2 linked regions of the Niveibacterium microcysteis genome follow. The protein of the gene in region 1 interacts with the protein of each later gene in a pairwise test. Links are inferred from orthologs where the notes say so. Each region holds a gene or a part of one and is shown in the gene's direction. Other genes may lie near its edges. The genes, in order: ctaD and JY500_RS16275.

Evidence for each region.
Region 2: the proteins of ctaD (region 1) and JY500_RS16275 interact in binary tests that used the Escherichia coli proteins (3 or more experiments, as listed by UniProt). The link is inferred for Niveibacterium microcysteis from one-to-one orthologs.

The regions. Positions count from the first base shown.
Region 1 is NZ_CP071060.1:617,371-626,499, forward strand. The notes cover bases 459-3,381. They hold ctaD (cytochrome c oxidase subunit I), read left to right. Parts: upstream 459-1,091; coding sequence 1,092-2,672; downstream 2,673-3,381. Other genes in these bases: coxB (cytochrome c oxidase subunit II), read left to right, coding at 459-1,059; JY500_RS02840 (cytochrome c oxidase assembly protein), read left to right, coding at 2,794-3,354; JY500_RS02845 (DUF2970 domain-containing protein), read left to right, coding at 3,351-3,381. Also shown: more of coxB, read left to right, coding at 214-458; more of JY500_RS02845, read left to right, coding at 3,382-3,554; JY500_RS02850 (cytochrome c oxidase subunit 3), read left to right, coding at 3,595-4,443; JY500_RS02855 (DUF2909 domain-containing protein), read right to left, coding at 4,456-4,650; JY500_RS02860 (SURF1 family protein), read left to right, coding at 4,649-5,413; JY500_RS02865 (hypothetical protein), read left to right, coding at 5,403-5,939; JY500_RS02870 (COX15/CtaA family protein), read left to right, coding at 5,945-6,958; cyoE (heme o synthase), read left to right, coding at 6,939-7,835; JY500_RS02880 (SCO family protein), read left to right, coding at 7,835-8,419; JY500_RS02885 (FecR family protein), read left to right, coding at 8,548-9,129. UniProt on the Escherichia coli protein: Cytochrome bo(3) ubiquinol oxidase is the terminal enzyme in the aerobic respiratory chain of E.coli that predominates when cells are grown at high aeration.
Region 2 is NZ_CP071060.1:3,572,366-3,584,846, reverse strand. Bases 1,430-4,351 are described here. They hold JY500_RS16275 (methionine aminotransferase), read left to right. Parts: upstream 1,430-2,274; coding sequence 2,275-3,429; downstream 3,430-4,351. Other genes in these bases: JY500_RS16265 (sensor histidine kinase), read left to right, coding at 3,739-4,351; JY500_RS16270 (PP0621 family protein), read left to right, coding at 3,488-3,727; JY500_RS16280 (putative bifunctional diguanylate cyclase/phosphodiesterase), read right to left, coding at 1,430-2,130. Also shown: more of JY500_RS16280, read right to left, coding at 1-1,429; more of JY500_RS16265, read left to right, coding at 4,352-5,268; JY500_RS16260 (sigma-54-dependent transcriptional regulator), read left to right, coding at 5,265-6,647; 1,6-anhydro-N-acetylmuramyl-L-alanine amidase AmpD, read left to right, coding at 6,723-7,253; JY500_RS16250 (ribonucleoside-diphosphate reductase subunit alpha), read left to right, coding at 7,499-10,354; JY500_RS16245 (ribonucleotide-diphosphate reductase subunit beta), read left to right, coding at 10,727-11,842; JY500_RS16240 (hypothetical protein), read left to right, coding at 11,981-12,481. UniProt on the Escherichia coli protein: Shows aminotransferase activity with methionine and histidine as substrates, and to a lesser extent also with phenylalanine.

The DNA.
Region 1 (9,129 bases):
CACATTGATATGAATCAACATTTGTTGCTGCGAGCGCCCTCGCTGTGGCACCATCAAAACCGAACGCGGCGGGGCGGCCCGAAAGGGCGTCGTTCCCCCGCGCGGGAGTTGGAGTTGCGGCAAGCGGTCGTGTGAGGCGTCGCGAGGTCGGGTGCTCACGGACTGCAAAGCTGTCGTCAGAAGCAGCACTCATCCGGTGTTTTTCGAGGACCCATGAGGCATACCACTCGCGCATCAGTTCCACTGGCAATGGCGTTTGTCGCCAACGCCGCGTCGGCAGCCGACGCACGTTACAACCTCCAGCCCCCTGTCACCGGCATTGCCGAACAGATCTACGGCATGCATTCGATGATGCTCGTGATCTGCCTGGTGATCTTCGTCGGTGTCTTCGGCGTGATGTTCTGGTCGGTGTTCCGGCACCGCAAATCGAAGGGCGCGGTTGCAGCCCATTTCCACGAGAACACAGCGGTCGAGATTGCCTGGACTGTCGTGCCGGTGCTGATTCTGCTCGGCATGGCCTACCCGGCGACGAAGACGGTGATCTCGATGAAGGACACGTCAAACCCGGACATCACGATCAAGGCCACCGGCTACCAGTGGATGTGGGGTTACGACTACCTCAAGGGCGAGGGCGAGGGCGTGCGCTTCATCTCCACGCTGTCCACGCCGCGCGACCAGATCGAAGGCGGGGCGGCCAAGGGCGCCAACTACCTGCTCGAAGTCGATAACCCGGTGGTCGTGCCGGTGGGCAAGAAGATCCGCATCCTCACCACCGCGAACGATGTGATCCACGCCTGGTGGGTGCCGGCCTTTGGCGTGAAGCAGGACGCGATCCCCGGCTTCATCCGCGACACCTGGTTCCGTGCCGAGAAGGAGGGCGTGTATCGCGGCAACTGCGCCGAACTGTGCGGCAAGGAGCATGGCTTCATGCCGATCGAGGTGCATGTGGTGTCTGCTGCGAAGTACGCCGAATGGGTTGCGGCGCAGAAGAAACGCATGGCCGCTGAAGCGCAGCCCGCGGCCCCGCAGGCATCTGCCAACACGGCCGCGGCCGGTTGATCACGCACCGATTCCGAGACAGGAGCTAGAGCATGAGTGCGGTCCCACACGGCCTGGAACACGGACATGACCACCATCACCCGAGCGGGTTGATGCGCTGGATTCAAACCACGAATCACAAGGACATCGGCACGATGTACCTGATCTTCAGCTTCATCATGTTCCTCTCCGGGGGCGTGATGGCGCTGACGATCCGTGCCGAACTCTTTCAACCTGGCCTGCAGGTGGTGCAGCCGGAGTTTTTCAACCAGCTCACCACCATGCACGGGCTGGTGATGGTATTCGGCGCGATCATGCCGGCCTTCGTCGGCTTCGCGAACTGGCAGATCCCGCTGATGATCGGCGCGAGCGACATGGCCTTCGCGCGGATGAACAACTGGAGCTTCTGGCTGTTGCCGCCGGCTGCGATCCTGTTGGTGGGGTCGTTCTTCGTGCCGGGCGGAGCATCGGCGGCTGGCTGGACGCTTTACGCGCCGCTGTCGATCCAGATGGGCATGGGCATGGACATGGCGATCTTCGCGGTCCACATCATGGGCATCAGCTCGATCATGGGCGCCATCAACATCGTCGTCACGGTGCTGAATATGCGCGCCCCTGGCATGACGCTGATGAAGATGCCGCTGTTCTGCTGGACCTGGCTGATCACCGCCTACCTGCTGATCGCCGTGATGCCGGTGCTGGCGGGGGCCGTGACGATGATCCTCACGGATCGGCACTTCGGTACCAGCTTCTTCAACGCGGCCGGTGGCGGTGATCCGGTGCTCTACCAGCATGTGTTCTGGTTCTTCGGGCACCCCGAGGTGTACATCATGATCCTGCCGGCCTTCGGCATCGTCTCGCAGGTGATTCCGACCTTTGCGCGCAAGCCCCTGTTCGGCTATGCCTCGATGGTCTACGCGACGGCGTCGATCGCAATTCTCTCCTTCATGGTGTGGGCACACCACATGTTCACGACCGGCATGCCCGCGACCGGCCAGTTGTTCTTCATGTACGCAACGATGCTGATTGCGGTGCCGACGGGCGTGAAAGTGTTCAATTGGGTCGCGACGATGTGGCGCGGCTCGATGACCTTTGAGGCGCCGATGCTGTTCTCGGTCGGCTTCCTGTTCGTGTTCACGATGGGCGGATTCACCGGGCTGATCTGCGCGATCGCGCCGATCGACATCCAGATCCAGGATACGTATTACGTCGTGGCGCACTTCCACTATGTGCTGGTGGCCGGCTCACTGTTCGCGCTGTTCTCCGGCGCCTACTACTGGCTGCCGAAATGGACCGGGCACATGTATGACGAGCGCCTCGGCAAGCTGCACTTCTGGTGCTCGATCATCTTCTTCAACATCACCTTCTTCCCGATGCACTTCCTCGGCCTGGCCGGCATGCCGCGGCGCATTCCGGACTACAACCCGATGTTCGCGGACTTCAATGCCATCGCCACGATCGGCGCCTTCGGGTTCGGGCTTTCACAGCTGATCTTCCTCTTCACGGTCATCAAGTGTGTGCGCGGTGGCGAGAAGGCCGCAGCCAAGCCTTGGGATGGTGCCGAGGGGCTTGAGTGGACGGTGCCGTCGCCGGCGCCGTACCACACCTTTGAAGAGCCGCCTCAGGTCAAGTGAGTCGCAACATGGCCAAGCGGAGCGCAACGCGCAGCAACCTGAAGACGGCACTGGGGCTGGGATCGATCGCCCTGGTGTTCTTCTTCGGCGTGATGCTCAAGTACTGGCTGCAGAACCACCAATGAGCTCACTGGAACGCGCCTCCGAGAATCGTCGTCTGCTGCTGCGGCTGGCCGTGGCTGCGGTCGCGATGTTCGGTTTCGGCTTTCTTCTGGTGCCGTTCTACAACACGATCTGTGAGGTCACTGGCATCAATCGCCTGATGAAGGCGGATGCGCAGGCGGCCAACAGCCAGGTCGATGCCTCGCGCACGTTGATCGTCGAGTTCGACGCCAACACCCACGCGTTGCCGTGGCGCTTCTCGCCGCAGCAGTCGAGTGTGAGCACGCACCCCGGCGCACTGGTGCGGGTGGATTACGTGCTCGAGAACACCACGGACAAAACGGTGGTGGGGCAAGCGATCCCGAGCTATGGGCCACGCGTCGCCGCGCAGTACGTGAAGAAGCTCGAGTGCTTCTGTTTCCAGCAGCAGACCCTGGCGCCACACGAGCGCCGAGTCATGCCGGTGGTTTTCGTGGTGGACGCGGCGCTGCCGGCTGAAGTGAATACCGTGACCTTGTCGTACACCTTCTTCGAGGTGGAAGGCGCTGCGCCTGTGGCCGCTGCGGGGCGGGCCGGGTGACGGCGACGCCGCGGGCTGGCTTCCTGGCAACGCTGCGTGCGGTGTTGTGGTCGTTCATCGGTGTGCGCAAACGACAGGATTATCAGCAAGACGCGAGTTCGCTGAATCCGCTTGCGGTGGTGGTGGCGGGCTTGATCGCGGGTGCGTTGTTCATCTTCACACTCGTGATGGTTGTGTCATGGGTTACGGCGTCGCCTTGAAGGCGCCGACATAAAACAGCATCGACAGGGAGACGCACAGATGAGCTCCACGCTCGAAAAGTATTTCGTACCCGAGCCCTCACGCTTTCCGATCTTCGGCTCCGCCGCCTTGTTGCTGATCGGTGCGGGTGCGGCGATGTGGCTCAACCGGGTATCGCCTGGCTCTTGGATGGTGGCGGCCGGTTTCGCGACGCTGATCTACATGCTGTTCGGCTGGTTCGGCCAGGTGGTGCGCGAATCCGAAGGCGGCAAGTACGGCGCACAGGTCGACCGTTCGTTCCGCTGGAGCATGGGCTGGTTCATCTTTTCGGAGGTGATGTTCTTTGCGGCCTTCTTCGGCGTGCTCTTCTATGTTCGCGTGCTGGCCTTGCCTGAGCTAGGTTCCGGCAAGTCCGCGATGCTGTGGGACGGGTTCAAGAGTGCCTGGCCCAATGCCGGCCCTTATGCGGAAGAGGCCTTCACGCCGATGGCCGCGTGGGGTATTCCGGCCATCAATACTGCGATCCTGCTCAGTTCCGGCGTCACGCTGACGTGGGCGCATTGGGGATTGTTGAAGGGCGCTCGCGGCCAGCTGATCAATGGGCTCGCGCTGACCGTGCTGCTCGGCGTGATCTTCCTGTGCCTGCAGGCGTATGAGTATCACCATGCCTACGCGGAGATGAACCTCACGCTGGCGTCCGGCATTTATGGCTCCACCTTCTTCATGCTCACCGGCTTCCACGGCATGCATGTGACGATCGGCGCAACGATGCTGATCGTGATCCTCGCACGCAGCATCAAGGGGCACTTCACGGCAGAACGCCACTTCGCCTTCGAGGCGGTGGCCTGGTACTGGCACTTCGTCGACGTCGTGTGGCTGTTCCTGTTCGTCGTCGTCTACTGGCTTTGACTGCGGGGGGACTCAGAGCCTGCCGTTGATCAGGCCGAAGTGATAGCTCGCCATCAGCAACAGGAATAGCAGCAAGGACATGCCAACCCGAATCGACAAGGCCATCGCGGTGCGCTGACCGGCACCGCGGTCCTTGAGCAGGAAGCCCAGCGCGGAAGCCAGGCTTGCCACGATCAGCACCAGAAACACGATCACCAGAACGCGCATGTCTCACTCCGGAATGGTTGTCACGCAGTGTAGTTCAGCCCCGGCGGCGTCGGCCAGCCGGCGTGCGTCGCTGCGCCGCGCGCTGGCACTGCTGACTGGCCTGGCGTTCTGCGTGCTGTGTCTGGGTTTGGGGCGCTGGCAATTGCAGCGTGCCGAGTTCAAGGCAGCGCTCGCCGCTGCCCATGCTGCAGCAGGTTCGGCACAGCCGCTACCACCGTCTGCCGACGCGGCGCACTACGACGGCGCTCGTGTGGTGGTGAGCGGGAAGTGGTTGATCGACCGCACCGTCTGGATCGACAACCGAACCCACGCCGGCCGCGCAGGCGTCCATGTGCTTACGCCGCTCGCGCTCGCCGACGGCAGCTGGCTGTTCGTAAACAGGGGTTGGGCGCCCATGCCGGGCGATCGTCGTCAGTTGCCATTGCCGTCATTGCCAAGCGGCGCGGCACAGGCACTGATCGGGGTGGCGGTGCAGCCTGCGACCGGCGGCTACACGCTCGCGGGCGGCGATGCCCGCGACGCGCTGTGGTCGCGCATCGATGTTGCCCAGATGCAGCGGTGGGCAGGCGCAGCAAAGGTCTACCCGCTGGTGCTGCAACTCGAAAGCAATGTGGGTGATGGCCTCGTGCGCGAGTGGGCGCCACCTGCGTTCGGGCCGGAGAAGCACCGCGGGTACGCGCTGCAATGGTTCTTGCTCGCAGCCCTCGCTGCGGGGCTGACGCTGTGGTTTGGATGGAGGAGTTTGCGACGTGATGAAGCCTGACGCCCGCCGCACCTTGCTGCTGATTGGCGCGGTCTGTGCCGCCCCGGTCATCGCAAGCTACACGCTCTACTGGTTCGGCAGAGCGCCGACGGGCGCCAACTACGGCGAGCTGCTGCAGCCAGCGCCGTGGCAACCGGGCCGAATGGTCGAGCTCGGCGGCGCTGCGATCGAACCTGCAAGCCTGAAGGGCCGCTGGGTGATGGTCTACGCCGCGCCAGCGGCGTGCGACGCCGCCTGCCGGCACGACCTCTGGATCATGCGTCAGGTGCGCACAGCACAGGGCAAGGAGATGGAGCGCGTCGAGCGGGTCTGGCTCGTGACCGACGGCAGCGCGCCCAGTGCCGAATTGCTCGCAGAGCATCCGGGGCTGCGCGTGGTGCGCGCCGAGGCCGCCGCGGCGCCAGCAGGGCGGATCGAGATGGTCGACCCGCTGGGCAACCGGATGATGCGTTACCCGGCACAGCCTGAGCCGAAGCGGATCATCAAGGATCTGACCCGCATCCTGAAGTACTCGCGGCTGGGCTGAACGGCATGTTGCGCAGACTCGTTCTCGCCGCCCTCTCTCTGGCCTGCATCGTGATCGTGCTGGGCGCCTACGTCCGGCTGTCGGATGCGGGTCTCGGCTGCCCGGATTGGCCCGGTTGCTATGGCCAATTGAGTCCGCATCACGCGGCCGAAGCGATCTCTGCCGCGCAGGCCGACGCGCCACAGGGGCCGGTGTCGATGCCCAAGGCCTGGAAGGAGATGGTTCATCGCTATCTGGCGGCAACGCTTGGTCTGATGATCCTCGGCATTGCGATGCTGACCTGGCGCCGCCGTCGCGAGGGCGCGCCGCTGGGTCTTGCTGCGGCCATTGTTGGCGTGGTGATCTTTCAGGGGCTCCTGGGCAAATGGACGGTCACGCTCCTGCTGAAACCCGCGATTGTCAGCGGTCACCTGATCGGCGGCATGACCACCGCGGCGCTGCTCGCGTGGCTTGCCTGCCGGCTGGCGGGCTTGCGCCGCATCGACGTACCGCCGGCGCAAGCCTGGCTTGCCCGAGCTGCGTTTCTCGCGCTTGCGTGCCAGGTCGTTCTCGGCGGCTGGGTGAGCACGAACTACGCGGCACTGGCGTGCGCCGATCTGCCAACCTGTCACGGCCAGTGGTGGCCGGAGACCGACTTCCACAATGCGTTCCACCTCGTGCGCGAACTGGGCATGACAGCCAGCGGTGATCTGCTCTCAAACGCGGCGTTGACCGCGATTCACCTGAGTCATCGTGGCGGAGCGCTGGTGGCGGGGGCCTTGCTTGCCGCGCTGGCGATTGCGCTGCTGCGGCGTACCGCAACGCGCGGGCTCGGTGCGCTGCTGCTTGCAGCGCTGGTGCTGCAGATTTCGCTCGGTGCGGCCAACGTACTGTTGAGCCTGCCACTGCCGCTTGCGGTGATGCATAACGCCGGCGCTTTGGTGCTGGTGCTGGTGATGGTCCGGATCAATCACGCCGTGCGGCCGCGTGCCGTGGTGGTGCGTCGGGGGAGGTGCCTGAATGAGAACGCTCTCGCTTGAATTTGCTCAGCCACTGGCCGATCGTTTGCGCGCCTTCGGTGCGCTGACGAAATTCCGCGTCAACCTGTTGATCGTGTTCTGCGCGGTGATCGGCATGTTCCTCGCGGTGCCAGGGGGGCTACCCAATGCCGCGACGGTGATCGCCGCCACGCTGGGGATCGCTTGCGTGGCTGGCGCGGCGGCCGCGATCAATTGCCTCATCGAGCAGAAGATCGACGCCGTGATGGCGCGCACGCGCGCACGACCGCTGCCGCGCGGCGTGCTGACACCGGCTGAGACGCTGGCGTTCTCGGGCCTGCTGGGCGGCTTCGGTCTGACCGTGCTGTGGCAGGCGGTCAACCCCCTGACCATGTGGCTGACACTCGCGACCTTCGTCGGCTATGCGGTGATCTACACCGTGCTGCTGAAGCCCTACACACCGCAGAACATCGTGATCGGTGGCGCATCGGGGGCGATGCCGCCGGTGCTCGGCTGGGCCGCGGTGACCGGTGAGGTCTCGGCCGATGCCTGCCTCCTGTTCCTGATCATCTTCGCTTGGACGCCGCCTCACTTCTGGGCGCTCGCCTTGTACCGGACCCAGGAGTACGCCCGCGCCGGTTTGCCGATGCTGCCGGTAACCCACGGTTCGGAATACACCCGCTTGCAGGTGCTGCTCTACACCCTGATCCTGTTCGCGGTAACGCTGCTGCCGTATGCGACCAAGATGAGCGGCTTGCCCTACCTCGTCGCCGCTGTCGGTCTGGGCGCTGGCTTCATCCGCTATGGCTGGCGACTCTGGGTGGACTACTCGGACGCACTGGCGCGGCGCGCCTTCCGCTATTCGATCGTGTATCTTTCAGCGCTGTTCGCCGCCCTGCTGATCGACCACTACCTGTGATGCGCCGCCGCTTTCTTGCCGTGCTCGCAGCCGCCCTGTTAGGCGGCTGCGGCGTTTCTGACGCCCCGAAATTCCACGCCACCGACATCACCGGGGCGGACTATGCGAAAGCCTTTACGCTGACCGACCAGCATGGCAAACCGCGCACGCTCGCCGAATTCAAGGGCAAGGCGGTCACCGTCTTCTTTGGCTACACCCAATGCCCGGACGTCTGCCCGACCAATCTCTCGACGATGGCTCAGGTCGTGAAGCTGCTGGGGGCCGATGGCGAGCGCCTGCAGGTGGTCTTCGTCACGGTTGATCCGGAGCGCGATACCCAGCAACTGCTGTCCGAATACATGCCCGCCTTCCACCCCACTTTCCTCGGCCTGCGGGGTGATGCCGCAACGACCGAGCGTGTGATGAAAGACTTCCGCATCTTCGCGCAGAAGCAGGGGGACATCGCGGGCGGCAACTACACGGTGGATCACACTGCCGGCACCTATGCCTACGATCCGCAGGGTCGTTTGCGGCTGTACATCCGCCACGGCGAGACACCGCAGAACATCGCCGACGATCTGCGCCTCCTGATCGCGGGCAAGTAAGCTTCACCGACTGTTACAACTCGCAGCCCCGCCGCCGTCAGCTACGCTGAACAGTGAGGCGTTGAGCGTGTACGCCCGCCAAGTCGGCGTGGCGATTCTGGTACGCGCGCGGCGCGTTGGGGGCTTTCATGCGGGAGTGGCGAGCAGACGGCGGCTTGCGTTGGGTGTGTGCGCTCATCGGCGCGCTCTGCCTCATGGCGCAGGCATCGGCCGAGGTGCCGGACCCGCCGGGGCGGGTCGGCCGGGTCAGCTATGTCGAAGGTCGGATCGAGGCATGGACAGCCGATAGTCAGGACTGGGCACCGATCAATGTGAACATGCCGGTAACGTCCGGCATCGGGCTCTGGACCGCGACGGATGGTCGCGCAGAAGTCCGTATCGGGAGTACTTCGGTTCGGCTGGATGCCGATTCACAACTCAATTTTGACCGCGTCGACGATGCAGCCATCGCGCTTGAAGTGCGACGCGGCGTGGCACGTGTGCGCCTGCGCAGCCTGCCGGATGACGATCAGCTCGTGATGAGTGCCGGTGGTGTGCGTGTCGAGGCGCAACGCGCGGGCGACTATGCTCTGGAGTACGACCCTGGCTCACGCCGTGCCTGGGTCTCCGTGTTTGCCGGCCGTGCGCGTGTCAGCGGAATTGCCGAGCGGCTTACCGTGCTTGCCGGCCAACGCGTTGAGTTGGATGCGGTAGCGCTGCGCCTTGTGGCG
Region 2 (12,481 bases), 3.0 Mb from region 1 along the record:
CAGCCCCAGCAGTACCTTGGCCTGGTCGGCCTCTTCAACGCCCTCGGCGATCACCCCCAGGCCGAGCTTCCGGCTGAGCTGGATCACCATTTCCGCGACCTGGCGGCACCGCTGGTTCGTGCACAAGTCCTTCACGAAGGAGCGGTCGATCTTCAGTCGATCGACGCGCAGTCGTTGCAGGTAGGAAAGCGAAGAGAAGCCCGTACCGAAATCGTCGATGGCGACCTTGACGCCAAGCTGTGCCAGCTCGTTGAGCTTGCCGGCGACAAAATCTGCGTCCTCCATGGCCATCGACTCGGTGATCTCAAGCTCGATCTGGTGGGCGACCGCGCCGGTATCGGCCAGTGCCGATCTGACCTGATTGATGAAGTCCTGATGGCGGAACTGCGCCAGCGATACGTTGACCGCCATCTGCACGTTCGGGAAGCCGGCAGCGGCGATCTTGACCTGTTCGTAGCACGCCAGGCGCATGACCCAGTTGCCGATATTGACGATCAGGCCCGAGTGTTCGGCGAGCGGAATGAAGCGATCGGGCGGGATGAAGCGGCCATCGTCACCCCGCCAGCGGATCAGCGCTTCGACGCCGACCGGCTCGCCGCTCTCGATACGAACCTGCGGCTGGTACATCAGGAACAGGCGTTCGTTGTCGAATGCACTGCGCAGGCCGTGGAGCAGCTTGACCCGCTCCTCGATCTCGACGTTCATGTCGCGCGTGAAGAAGCTGTGTTCCCCACGGTGCCGGCTCTTTGCCCGCTTGAGAGCGAGGTTGGTGTTCTTCAAGGCGTCCGCGCTGCTGCCGTCTGCCTCGCGCAGCAGCAAATAACCTTGCGTTGCGGAGATCACGATCTCCTGCTCATCGACGATAAACGGGTCGGCGAAGACAGCGGAGAGTGCTGCCGGCGTGACCACCGACACTTCGCCGAGGATGCCGAAGGTATCGCCGGCGATCCGCGCGACGATGGCGCCGGGCATCCGGTCGCGCAGACGAAGGGCGACGGCCAGCAGCAGCTTGTCACCGAACTTGTGCCCGAGTGCGTCGTTGGTCTCGGCAAACTCGTCGATGTCGACCAGCGCGACGGTCGATTCGTTCTTGCGGTTGCCCTGCAGGCGCTCGTCAATGCACTGAAGGAAGCGCACCCGGTTGGGCAGGCTGGTAAGGGCGTCGACGTAGGCGATGTTCTGCAGGCGGCTGAACAGGGCGGTGTTTTCGAAACCGGCGGCAATGTTGGTGCAGAACACCTCAAGCAGGTGGCGGTCGATTTCCTCGATCGCGTGCGTGCTTTCCAGATAGACGGCGATTCGGCGACCCGAGCCGTTGAGCAACAGCGTTGTGGAGCCCTGGTCGTATTGGTTCTTGCCCGATGCGAGGGCGCGGTTGAGGTGCTCCCGCACCACACGATCCGGGATGTCGCGGATCGATTGGTTGATCAGCCCGCTGAACTTGCCTCCGGCCGCAACGACCTGAACACCGTCGTCGCCGCTGCCGTTTTCCTGCGCACAGATCAGCCCCTCGGGCGGTAGCCGCAGCAGGGCCGCAAGTTGCGTGATGACACCGGCGGCGAAGCCCTGGATGCCACGCAGCTCCATCAGCTCGCCACTGGCTCGCACGATCATGTCCAGCCCGCGGCGGTTCGCGTTGATCGCGCGGATCTGGTCGTAGGACCGGATCGCAACCGTCAGCGTGGTGTAGAGCCGCGTGTGGGTGAGTTCGGACTTGGTCTTGTAGTCGTTGATGTCGTAATCGCGGATCGCCTGGATTTCCGGCGCATAGCCGGGCTGCCCGGTGCGCAGCACGATGCGCGTTTCCTGCAGGCCCAGTTCTTCGCGGATGATGTGCACGAGGTTCAGGCCGGCGTTCTCGCTTTCCATCACCACATCAAGCAGGATCACCGAAATGTCCTGCTCGCGCCGCAGGAACTGCACCGTTTCGGCGGCGCTGTAGGTGTGCAGGAACTCCAGCGGGCGCCCGAGGATCGGTGTGCCCTTGAGTGCGAGCTCCGTCGATGCGTGAACATCCTGGTCATCGTCGACGATCAGAACGCGCCATACCGCCGCCGCGCCATGTTCGACATCGTCATCGCCTTCCGGCGCAAAGACCAGCTCGTCATCCGCCGCCAAAAGATCGGTCACCGCTATCTCCCCGGTGTGGTAGGGCTCTTTGCCGATTCAGAGCCTCTCTTCTCACGTCTACGGACGCGTAGCCCGCGACTTGAGGCTCCTGCGCAAGCTTACGCCGGAATAGACTTGCGGCTCTAGCGTGCGAGGAGAGTTGGTTTGGATACTCCAGTTCCGATCGATAGCCGGTTGCCCGATGTGGGCACCACCATCTTTACCGTGATGTCGCGGCTCGCTCAGGCTTGCGGCGCGATCAACCTGTCGCAAGGCTTTCCGGACTTCTCGCCCGATCCCGCGCTCGCCGCCGCGGTGTCAGAGGCCATTGCTGCCGGCCATAACCAGTACCCGCCGATGGCCGGCTTGCCGGCGCTGCGCGAAGCGATCGCGCACAAGCTGGAGGGCGAATACGGCGCGCGGTATGAGCCCGAGTCCGAGATCACGGTGACGGCGGGCGCGACACAGGCCCTGTTCACAGCCATTGCCGCGCTGGTGCAGCCGGGCGACGAGGTCATCGTGTTCGAGCCGGCGTATGACGCGTACGGCCCGGCAGTGCGGTTGCAGGGCGCGCAATTGCGGGGGATCCCGCTGCGTGCACCGGACTGGCGTCCGGACTGGGATGCCTTCAAGGCAGCACTGAGCCCGCGCACGCGGCTGGTGATCGTGAATACACCGCACAACCCGACGGGCTCGATCTGGCCGCGGGAAGACATGCTGCAGCTCGCTGCGCTACTCGATGGGTCGCGCGTCTGTGTGCTGTCCGACGAGGTCTATGAGCACATGGTCTTCGACGGCGCCGAACACCAGAGTGTTGCCCGCCATCCAGCGCTCGCGTGCCGGGCGATCGGCGTGTCGAGCTTTGGCAAGACCTATCACGTCACCGGTTGGAAAGTCGGCTACGTCTTTGGCCCGGCAGCGCTGATGGCCGAATTCCGCAAGGTGCACCAGTTCAACGTCTTCACCGTGAACAGTCCGGCTCAAGCCGCCTTTGCGACGGTTGCGGGGCGGCCAGAGACCTGGCGGGGGCTGGCCGCGTTTTACCAGACGAAGCGCGATCGCCTGCGCGCACAGTTGGCCACAAGCAGGCTGCGCCTGCTGCCGTGCGCTGGCACCTACTTTCAGCTGGTCGACTACCGTGCGATCTCCGATCTGCCGGACGTTGCGTTCGCCGAATGGCTCACGCGCGAAGCCGGCGTAGCGGCCATTCCGGTTTCGGTGTTTTCGCGCGAGCCCCGCGACGAACGCATCGTGCGGCTTTGCTTCGCCAAGCAGGACGCGACACTGGATGCTGCGGCCGCGCGCCTTGCAGCCCTCTGAGCGCCCATGCACCGGGTGGTAAACTCGGCGGCTTCTGCATCGCGATGGGGCGCCTGACGTGGGCAAAATACTCCTCTTCCTGCTGGGCATCCTTGCTATCTGGTTGCTGCGCCGCAAATTCGATGGTGGCGCATCGCGTCCCCGCCGCGGCAATCCGGCCCCACAGCCACCGGCCGAACCCGAACGCATCACGGCTTGCGCACAGTGCGGCCTGCATGTGCCGGAAAGCGAGGGTGTGATGGAGGGCGGCCACTTCTACTGCAGCGACGCGCACCGCCAACTCGGCCCGCGCGCCTGATGGGGGCCGGCATGCCACATGCCTGGCAGCCCGCTGAATCGCGCTGGGAATCGCTGCGCTACTACAGCCTCTACCGCCTGATCGTTGCGTGCGGCTTGATCTTCATTGGTCGCCTTTTCTTGCTGGAAAGCAGTAGCGGCGAGTGGACTTGGGTTGTTGCGGGTTACCTATTGGCGGCGGTGATCCTGCTCTACTTCCTGCGCGCAACGCGGGCACCCTTCGAGTGGGTGGTGAACACCCACATCACGATCGATATCGTGGCGCTCAGTGCGCTGATGTACCTAGGCGGAGGTCACAAGGGTGGCCTGCCCTACATGATGATGGTGGTGGTTGCTGCCGGCGGACTGCTCGGCGAAGGGCGCCTGGTCTTCTTCTATGCGTCCTTGGCCTCTGTGGCGGTGCTCGCGGTGCAAGGCCTGCGTTCGCTGACTCTCGACAGCGAGGCGGTTGCCGACATCACCGCGGTGGGTTTTGTCTGCATTGGCTTTTTTGCAGTTGCGACCGTGGCGCGCCTGCTGGCGACCCGCGCGCTGGCCAACGAAGCGCTTGCCCATCAGCGCGGTGCTGCGCTGCGTCGTCAGGAGCGCGTGAACGAGCAGATCATTGCCGATCTGCACGATGGTGTGCTCGTGCTCGGCGCCGATGGCGTGGTGATGCAGGCCAATCGCAAGGCGGCCGAGTTGTTGGGGGATTTGCCCCATATTGGCCTACCGATTGACGTACTGTCCCCCGAGCTTGCGGCTGCGGTGGTGAGTGGCGACGCGGAGGTTCGCGTTGGCGAGGCCGGCAGCCAGGTGCGCGTGCGCACCCTGCGATTGGGCGAGCAAGGCGATACGATTGTCTATCTTGAAGATCTTGAGCGCATCGAGCGCGAGGCACAGCAAATCAAGCTTGCGGCACTCGGGCGCCTGACCGGCGGGATCGCGCACGAGATCCGCAACCCCTTGGCGGCGATCAGCCACGCCAGCGAACTCCTTGGCGAAGAGAAGCGCGCCGAGATGCAGCAGCGCCTGACGCGCATCATCCACGACAACACGCGGCGCATCGATCGCATGGTGCGCGACGTGCTGGAACTTGGGCGCCGCGATCGCGCGACCCCGGAGACCATTCCACTGCTTGCCTTCGCCCGCACCTTCTTGGATGAACAGGTCAGCTACGAGGGGCTCGATCCGGCGCTTGTCGAATTGGAGGGCGATGCGGCGTTGCGCGTGCGCTTCGACCGTATTCACCTGCAGCAGATTCTTTGGAACCTGCTTGGCAACGCTCGCCGTTTTGCGAGCGGCGCGCCGGGCAGCGTGAGAATCCAGGTGCTCGCGGGCGGTGAAGACCAGGTCATGCTCGAAGTCGTGGACGATGGTCCCGGCGTGCCGCCGGAGTCGCGCTCACGGGTGTTTGAACCCTTCTTTACGTCCGATCCACGCGGTACCGGGCTTGGGCTCTATATTGCGCGAGAGTTGGCGCAGGCCAATGCGGCCGAACTTGAGCTCTGCGAATCTCGCGGTGGCGCGCATTTCCGATTGATGGCCAAGGGGGTTGCATGAGCAGTGCAAGTGAGCGACGCAGCCACATCGATGCAGCGGTACTGATTGTCGATGACGAGGCGGATATCCGTGAATTGCTGGAGCTGACGCTTCTGCGCATGGGGCTTGGTGCCGACGCGGCTGGAACGCTGGCCGACGCGCGCGCATTGCTGGCGGAGCACCGCTACAAGCTGTGCTTGACCGACATGCGCCTGCCGGACGGCGATGGCCTCACACTGGTGCGAGAAATTGCGCAGCACCATCCAGAACTGCCAGTGGCGGTGATCACGGCCTACGGCAGCATGGAGAACGCAGTCACCGCGTTGAAGGAGGGGGCCTTCGACTACCTCTCCAAACCCGTTTCGCTTGAACAACTGCGAGCCCTGGTCAAATCGGTCTTCGATCTGCCGAAGCGCGCGAGTGAATCACGCCCGGTCGGCGCCAGTTCGTTGACCGGCGAGTCGCCCACCATGCTGCAAGTGCGCAGCATGATCGAACGTTTGGCGCGCAGTCAGGCGCCGGTCTATATCAGCGGTGAGTCGGGCAGCGGCAAGGAGCGCGCGGCGCGCCTGATTCACGAATACGGCCCGCGTGCCGCGAAGCCCTTCGTTGCGGTCAACTGCGGAGCGATTCCCGAAAATCTCATGGAGAGCGAGTTCTTCGGCTATCGCAAGGGAGCTTTTACCGGCGCGGATGCTGACCGCGATGGCTTCTTCCAGGCAGCCAACGGGGGCACCTTGTTCCTCGATGAAGTGGGTGACCTGCCGTTGCCCATGCAGGTAAAGCTTCTGCGTGCTATCCAGGAAAAGCGTGTGCGCCGTGTCGGCGACACGGCCGAGCAGCCGGTGGATCTGCGCATCATCAGCGCGACGCACCGCAATCTGAAGGAGCTCGTGGATCAAGGGCGGTTCCGGCAGGATCTGTTCTACCGCCTCAACGTCATTGAACTGCGCATGCCAGCGCTGCGCGAGCGGCGTGAGGACATCCCGGCCCTGGTCGATGCCTTGCTTGGGCGATTGGCCCAGGAGGCGGGCTTGCCTGTGCCGCGTGTTGACGCCGCTGCGAACGCCGCCTTGTTGGCCTATGCATTCCCGGGCAACGTGCGCGAACTGGAGAACATTCTTGAACGCGCGTTGGCCTTGCATGGCGGCCAATGCATTACGGTCGAGGATCTTCACCTCGAACCGCGCGAGGAGGAGGCCGGTCCGCACGGCATTCCGGGTGGCGGCGTTGCCCTGGAGCGGGAATCCCTGCAGGACTATCTCGACCGCGTCGAGCGCCAGGCCATCAACGAAGCCATCGCCAAGACCGATGGCAACCGCACGGCCGCGGCGCGGCTTCTGGGCGTGACCTTCCGTTCGCTGCGCTACCGCATGGAGCGGCTGGGGATGAAGGAGTAATCGGCGGTGTTCCTGAAGCTGCGCGGTGAGCCGATCGCGAGTTCACCGACCCCCGCCAAGCCGACGCTGAAGGGCATCGATGCGGAGGGTTTTCTTCCCGATGCGCGCTTCGTCGCGTCGCCCAATTTTGACGCCCGCCCGGCGGGCTGCACCATCGATCTGATCGTCATCCATGCGATCAGCCTGCCCCCGGAGTGCTTCGGTGGTCCGGGCGTAGAGCAGTTGTTCACCAACTGCCTCGACCCACTCGCCCATCCGTACTATGCGGGCATTCACCATCTCCGCGTGTCATCACATTTCCTGATTCGGCGAGACGGCTGCATCGAGCAGTTCGTGCCGACCATCCAGCGCGCATGGCACGCAGGTGTATCGAGCTGGGGTGGCCGCGAACGCTGTAATGATTTTTCGATCGGTATCGAGCTTGAAGGCAGCGACACGCAGCCCTTCGACGCAGCGCAGTACCCCGCCTTGGCAGAGCTGATCCGTGCCATCGTACGGCGCCATCCGATCAGCGACATCGCCGGGCATTGCGACATTGCCCCTGGGCGCAAGACAGACCCCGGTCCCTTCTTCGACTGGCCGTTGCTCGCCACGCTTCTGCGCTGATTACCCATTTTGTTCGCCGTTTTATCGCGCCGCGCGAGGGCTTTACACGCCTCATGGCTGCAGCGTTTGAGGCCCGCACGGTGCTTGTTCTTGTCGCATCGCGACAATTTTGTTTCTTGCATGAAATGGGGTGAGGTAACTAGAATTAGTCGGGTATATGGATCGTCATACTAGATCTAGTAGGTCAATAACCGAGTGCGCTGCCGGAGCAGTTTTCCAGGCAACCCCGACAACAGGAGAGATCGATGCAGGTCATCGCCAACGAAGCGGTCGCCAACCCGGCGCTATCCGCGCTGCCGCATGATGCCGCCAGCGAGGCGGAACGCTATGCCGATTACAAGATCATTCGCCGTAACGGAGCGGTGGTCGGATTCGAGCCGTCCAAGATTGCGGTTGCGGTCACCAAGGCCTTCCTCGCCGTCGAGGGTTCTCATGGCGCCGTCTCGGCGCGTGTGCGCGAGGTGGTCGGCAGCCTTACCGAACAGGTCGTGCGCGCACTGGTGCGTCGCCAGCCGCACGGCGGCACGTTCCACATCGAAGACATCCAGGATCAGGTCGAACTTGCGCTGATGCGTTCGGGCGAGCACGACGTCGCGCGCGCCTATGTGCTGTACCGCGAAAAGCGCGCTGCCGAGCGTGCGCAGAAGGCGAAGGCAACGCCGCCGGCCGCGGCGTTGCATGTCACGCACCGCGGCGAACGCAGGCCGCTGGACCGCGCCGAGCTCGCCGATCTGGTTGCGGCCGCCTGCGCTGGCCTTGGCGAGCAGGTGCAGCCCGAGGCGATCCTCGAAGGCGCACTGCGCAACCTTTACGACGGCGTGCCTTTGGACGAAGTGCGCAAGGCGCTGATCCTAGCCGCCCGCACGCTGATCGAGAAGGAACCGGCCTACGACTACGTCACCGCACGGCTGCAACTGCATGTGATTCGCGACGAGGTGCTGGGCGAGGAAGTTGCCCACGCCGCAATGGCCACGCGCTACGCGGAGTATTTCCCGCGCTACGTGAAGCTGGGTATCGAGGCTGAACTGCTCGACCCGAAGCTCGCGCAGTTCGACCTCGCGCGCCTGGGCGCGGCGATCGTCGCCGACCGTGACCTGAAGTTCGGCTACCTCGGCCTGCAGACGCTCTACGACCGCTACTTCCTGCACATCGAGGAGCGTCGTATCGAGCTGCCGCAGGTCTTCTTCATGCGCGTCGCGATGGGCTTGGCGCTGGGCGAGATTGACCGCGAGGCGCGTGCGATCGAGTTCTACAACGTGCTCTCGCAGTTCGACTTCATGAGCTCGACGCCGACGCTGTTCAACGCCGGCACACTGCATTCCCAGCTCTCGTCCTGCTACCTGACCACCGTGGATGACAGCCTCGACGACATCTACCAGGCAATCAAGGAAAACGCGCTGCTGCAGAAGTTCGCCGGCGGCCTCGGCAACGACTGGACGCCGGTGCGCGCACTCGGCGCGCGCATCAAGGGCACCAACGGCAAGAGCCAGGGCGTGATCCCCTTCCTCAAGGTCGTGAACGACACCGCGGTCGCGGTGAACCAGGGTGGCAAACGCAAGGGCGCTGTCTGCGCGTATCTCGAAACCTGGCACCTCGATATCGAGGAGTTCCTCGAGCTGCGCAAGAACACCGGCGACGACCGCCGTCGCACGCACGACATGAACACCGCGAACTGGATTCCGGATCTGTTCATGAAGCGGGTCATGGAAGGTGCCGAGTGGACGCTGTTCTCGCCCTCTGATGTGCCCGGTCTGCACGACAAGTTCGGCCGTGCCTTTGAAGAAGCCTACGTCGAGTACGAGCGCCGTGCGGACCGCGGCGACATCAAGCTGTTCCGCCGCATGCCGGCGCTGCAGCTGTGGCGCAAGATGCTGACGATGCTGTTTGAGACCGGGCATCCGTGGATCACCTTCAAGGACCCGTGCAACATCCGCTCGCCGCAGCAGCATGTCGGCGTGGTGCATTCGAGCAACCTCTGCACCGAGATCACGCTGAACACCTCCGACACCGAGATCGCAGTGTGCAACCTCGGCTCGGTGAACCTGCTCGCGCACCTGGGCAAGGATGGCGAGCTCGATCACGACAAGCTGCGCCGCACCATCCGCACCGCGATGCGGATGCTCGACAACGTGGTCGACATCAACTACTACGCGGTTGGCAAGGCGCGTAACTCGAACCTCAAGCACCGCCCGGTCGGCCTCGGTATCATGGGCTTCCAGGACTGCCTGCACGCCAAGCGCATCCCCTACGCCTCGGAGGATGCGATCGCCTTCGCCGATCGTTCGATGGAAGCGGTGTGCTACTACGCCTACTGGGCCTCGACCGATCTGGCCGAGGAGCGGGGCCGTTATTCGAGCTTCCGTGGCTCGCTGTGGGACCGCGGCATACTGCCGCTCGACAGCCTCAAGCTGCTGGCCGACGAGCGTGGCGGCTACTTGGAAGTCGATACCTCCAGCACGCTGGACTGGGACGCGCTGCGGCGCCGCATCGGCGAGGTCGGCATGCGCAACTCCAACTGCGTGGCGATCGCGCCGACTGCGACCATCTCCAACATCATCGGCGTCGACGCCTGCATCGAGCCGACGTACCAGAACCTCTACGTGAAGTCGAACCTCTCGGGGGAGTTCACGATCGCCAACGAGTCGCTGGTTCGCGATCTGAAGAAGCTCGGCTTGTGGGACGAGGTGATGGTCGCCGACCTCAAGTACTTCGACGGTTCGCTCGCGAAGATCGACCGCATTCCGGACGAGCTGCGCCGGCTCTACGCCACCGCGTTCGAGATCGAACCGAAGTGGATCGTCGAATGCGCCGCGCGGCGCGCGAAATGGATCGATCAGGCTCAGTCGCTGAACATCTACATGGCCGGCGCCTCGGGCCGCAAGCTCGATGAAACCTACAAGCTCGCGTGGCTGCGAGGCCTGAAGACCACCTACTACCTGCGCGCGCTCGGCGCGACGTCGGCCGAGAAGTCGACCGGCCGTGGCGGCGAGTTGAACGCGGTGCCCGTCAGTGGTGGCGTGAGTGCGGCGGCTGCGGAAGCGGTGTCCGAACCCGCGAAGTTCTGCAGCATCGACAACCCTGATTGCGAAGCCTGTCAGTAACGACGCATTGCGGTGATTGAGGCACGCCGCGCGACCGACATGTCGCGCGGCGCATCACCGGATCGTTGCGCATTGCCGTGCATCTGCATCGAGGTTTTGTCGCGAGTGAACTGTCGTCGCGCTGTCGAAAAAATCGTGCGATTGCTGCGCAGTGTGTTTGCTCTTTGCAACAACGATTCTTGGAGAGGCGCACGCAGCAAGGCTTTCAGGGCGTCGTCCGGAGAGCAAGCATTCATGCGGGTTTCCGCGGAGCGATCTCTTTCGGGTGACGCACAACTTCGCGGAAAGCCGCGCCAGCCGGGCTTCTCCGCGAATCATCTGCTTGCAGAATTTTGTTGATCGAATCGGAAAATTGAACTAAAGGATATTGGCATGCTGAATTTTGACGACGACCTCATTTCTGCAAATCGCACCCAGCCCCGCGTGGCTGAGGCAGGGGTATCGTCTTCGGTGGCAACGCATGACGAAGCGCGTCGTATCAACGTCGCAGACAAGCGCGTCATCAACGGTGCGACCGACGTCAATCAACTCGTTCCGTTCAAGTACAAGTGGGCGTGGGAGAAGTACCTCGCGACCTGCGCGAATCACTGGATGCCGCAAGAGGTGAACATGGCGCGCGACATCGCGCTATGGAAGGACCCGAACGGCCTCACCGAGGACGAGCGGCGTATCGTCAAGCGCAACCTCGGGTTCTTTGTCACTGCCGATTCGCTTGCCGCCAACAACATCGTGCTGGGCACCTATCGCCACATCACCGCACCGGAGTGCCGCCAGTTTCTGCTGCGCCAGGCCTTCGAAGAGGCGATCCACACGCATGCTTACCAATACATCGTCGAGTCGCTCGGACTCGACGAGGGCGAGATCTTCAACGCCTATCACGAGATCCCGACGATCCGTGCGAAGGACGAGTTCCTGATCCCGTTCATCGAGACACTCACCGATCCGAATTTCAAGACCGGCACGCCTGAAGCAGATCAGCAGTTGTTGCGTTCGCTGATCGTCTTCGCCTGCATCATGGAAGGGCTCTTCTTCTACGTTGGCTTTGCGCAGATTCTTGCGCTGGGCCGCCAGAACAAGATGACCGGCGCTGCCGAGCAGTACCAGTACATTCTTCGTGACGAGTCGATGCACTGCAATTTCGGCATCGACCTCATCAACACCATCAAACTCGAGAATCCACACTTGTGGACGCCGGCGTTCCGCGACGAGATCCGCACGCTCATGCAGCGTGGCGTCGAGCTCGAATACCGCTATGCCGAAGACACCATGCCGCGCGGCGTGCTGGGTCTGAACGCGTCAATGTTCAAGGAGTACCTGCGATTCATCGCTAATCGCCGTTGCCAGCAGATTGGCCTCGATGCGATCTATCCGGGCGCGGAAAATCCGTTCCCCTGGATGAGCGAAATGATCGACTTGAAGAAGGAGCGCAACTTCTTCGAGACGCGGGTGATCGAGTACCAGACGGGAGGGGCGCTGAGTTGGGATTAAGTCGCCAGGTGTCCTCCTCCGTTCCGGATTGGCTGTACGGTTTTTTCCAAACGCCGCACTTCAGTGCGGCAGCGGCGCGCCACACACGCGTGGTGACGTGCGCAATGACTGACCCACGACGCTACGATGGAGGGTGACATGGCAACAGCAAAAAGCAGTGACAAGACCAAGAAGGCGGCGGCCCCGAAGGCCGCCGCAAAGCCGGCGGCGAAAAAAGCTGCCGCCAAAACCGCAGCCAAGCCGGCGGTGAAGAAGGCAGCGGCCCCCAAGGCCGCCGCCAAGCCCGCCGCAAAGAAAGTTGCTACCAAAGCCGCGGCAAAACCGGCTGTGAAAGCTGCGGCCAAGCCCGCTGCAAAGGCTGCTGCTAAGCCCGCCGCCAAGAAGGCGACTGCTTCCAAGCCTGCGGCAAAGCCTGCGGCAAAGCCTGCGGCAAAGAAAGCTGTTGCGGCGAAGCCGGCTGCCAAGAAGGCCGCTGTCGCCAAGCCGGCAGCGAAGAAGACTGCGGTCGCTAAGCCCGCAGCCAAGAAGACCGCAGCGGCAAAGCCCGCCGCGAAGGTGACCGAGCGCAAGACCACGATCAAGCGTCCGGTCGCGACCAAGGCCGCGCCTAAGGCTGCAGCCAAGCCCGCCGCTAAGAAG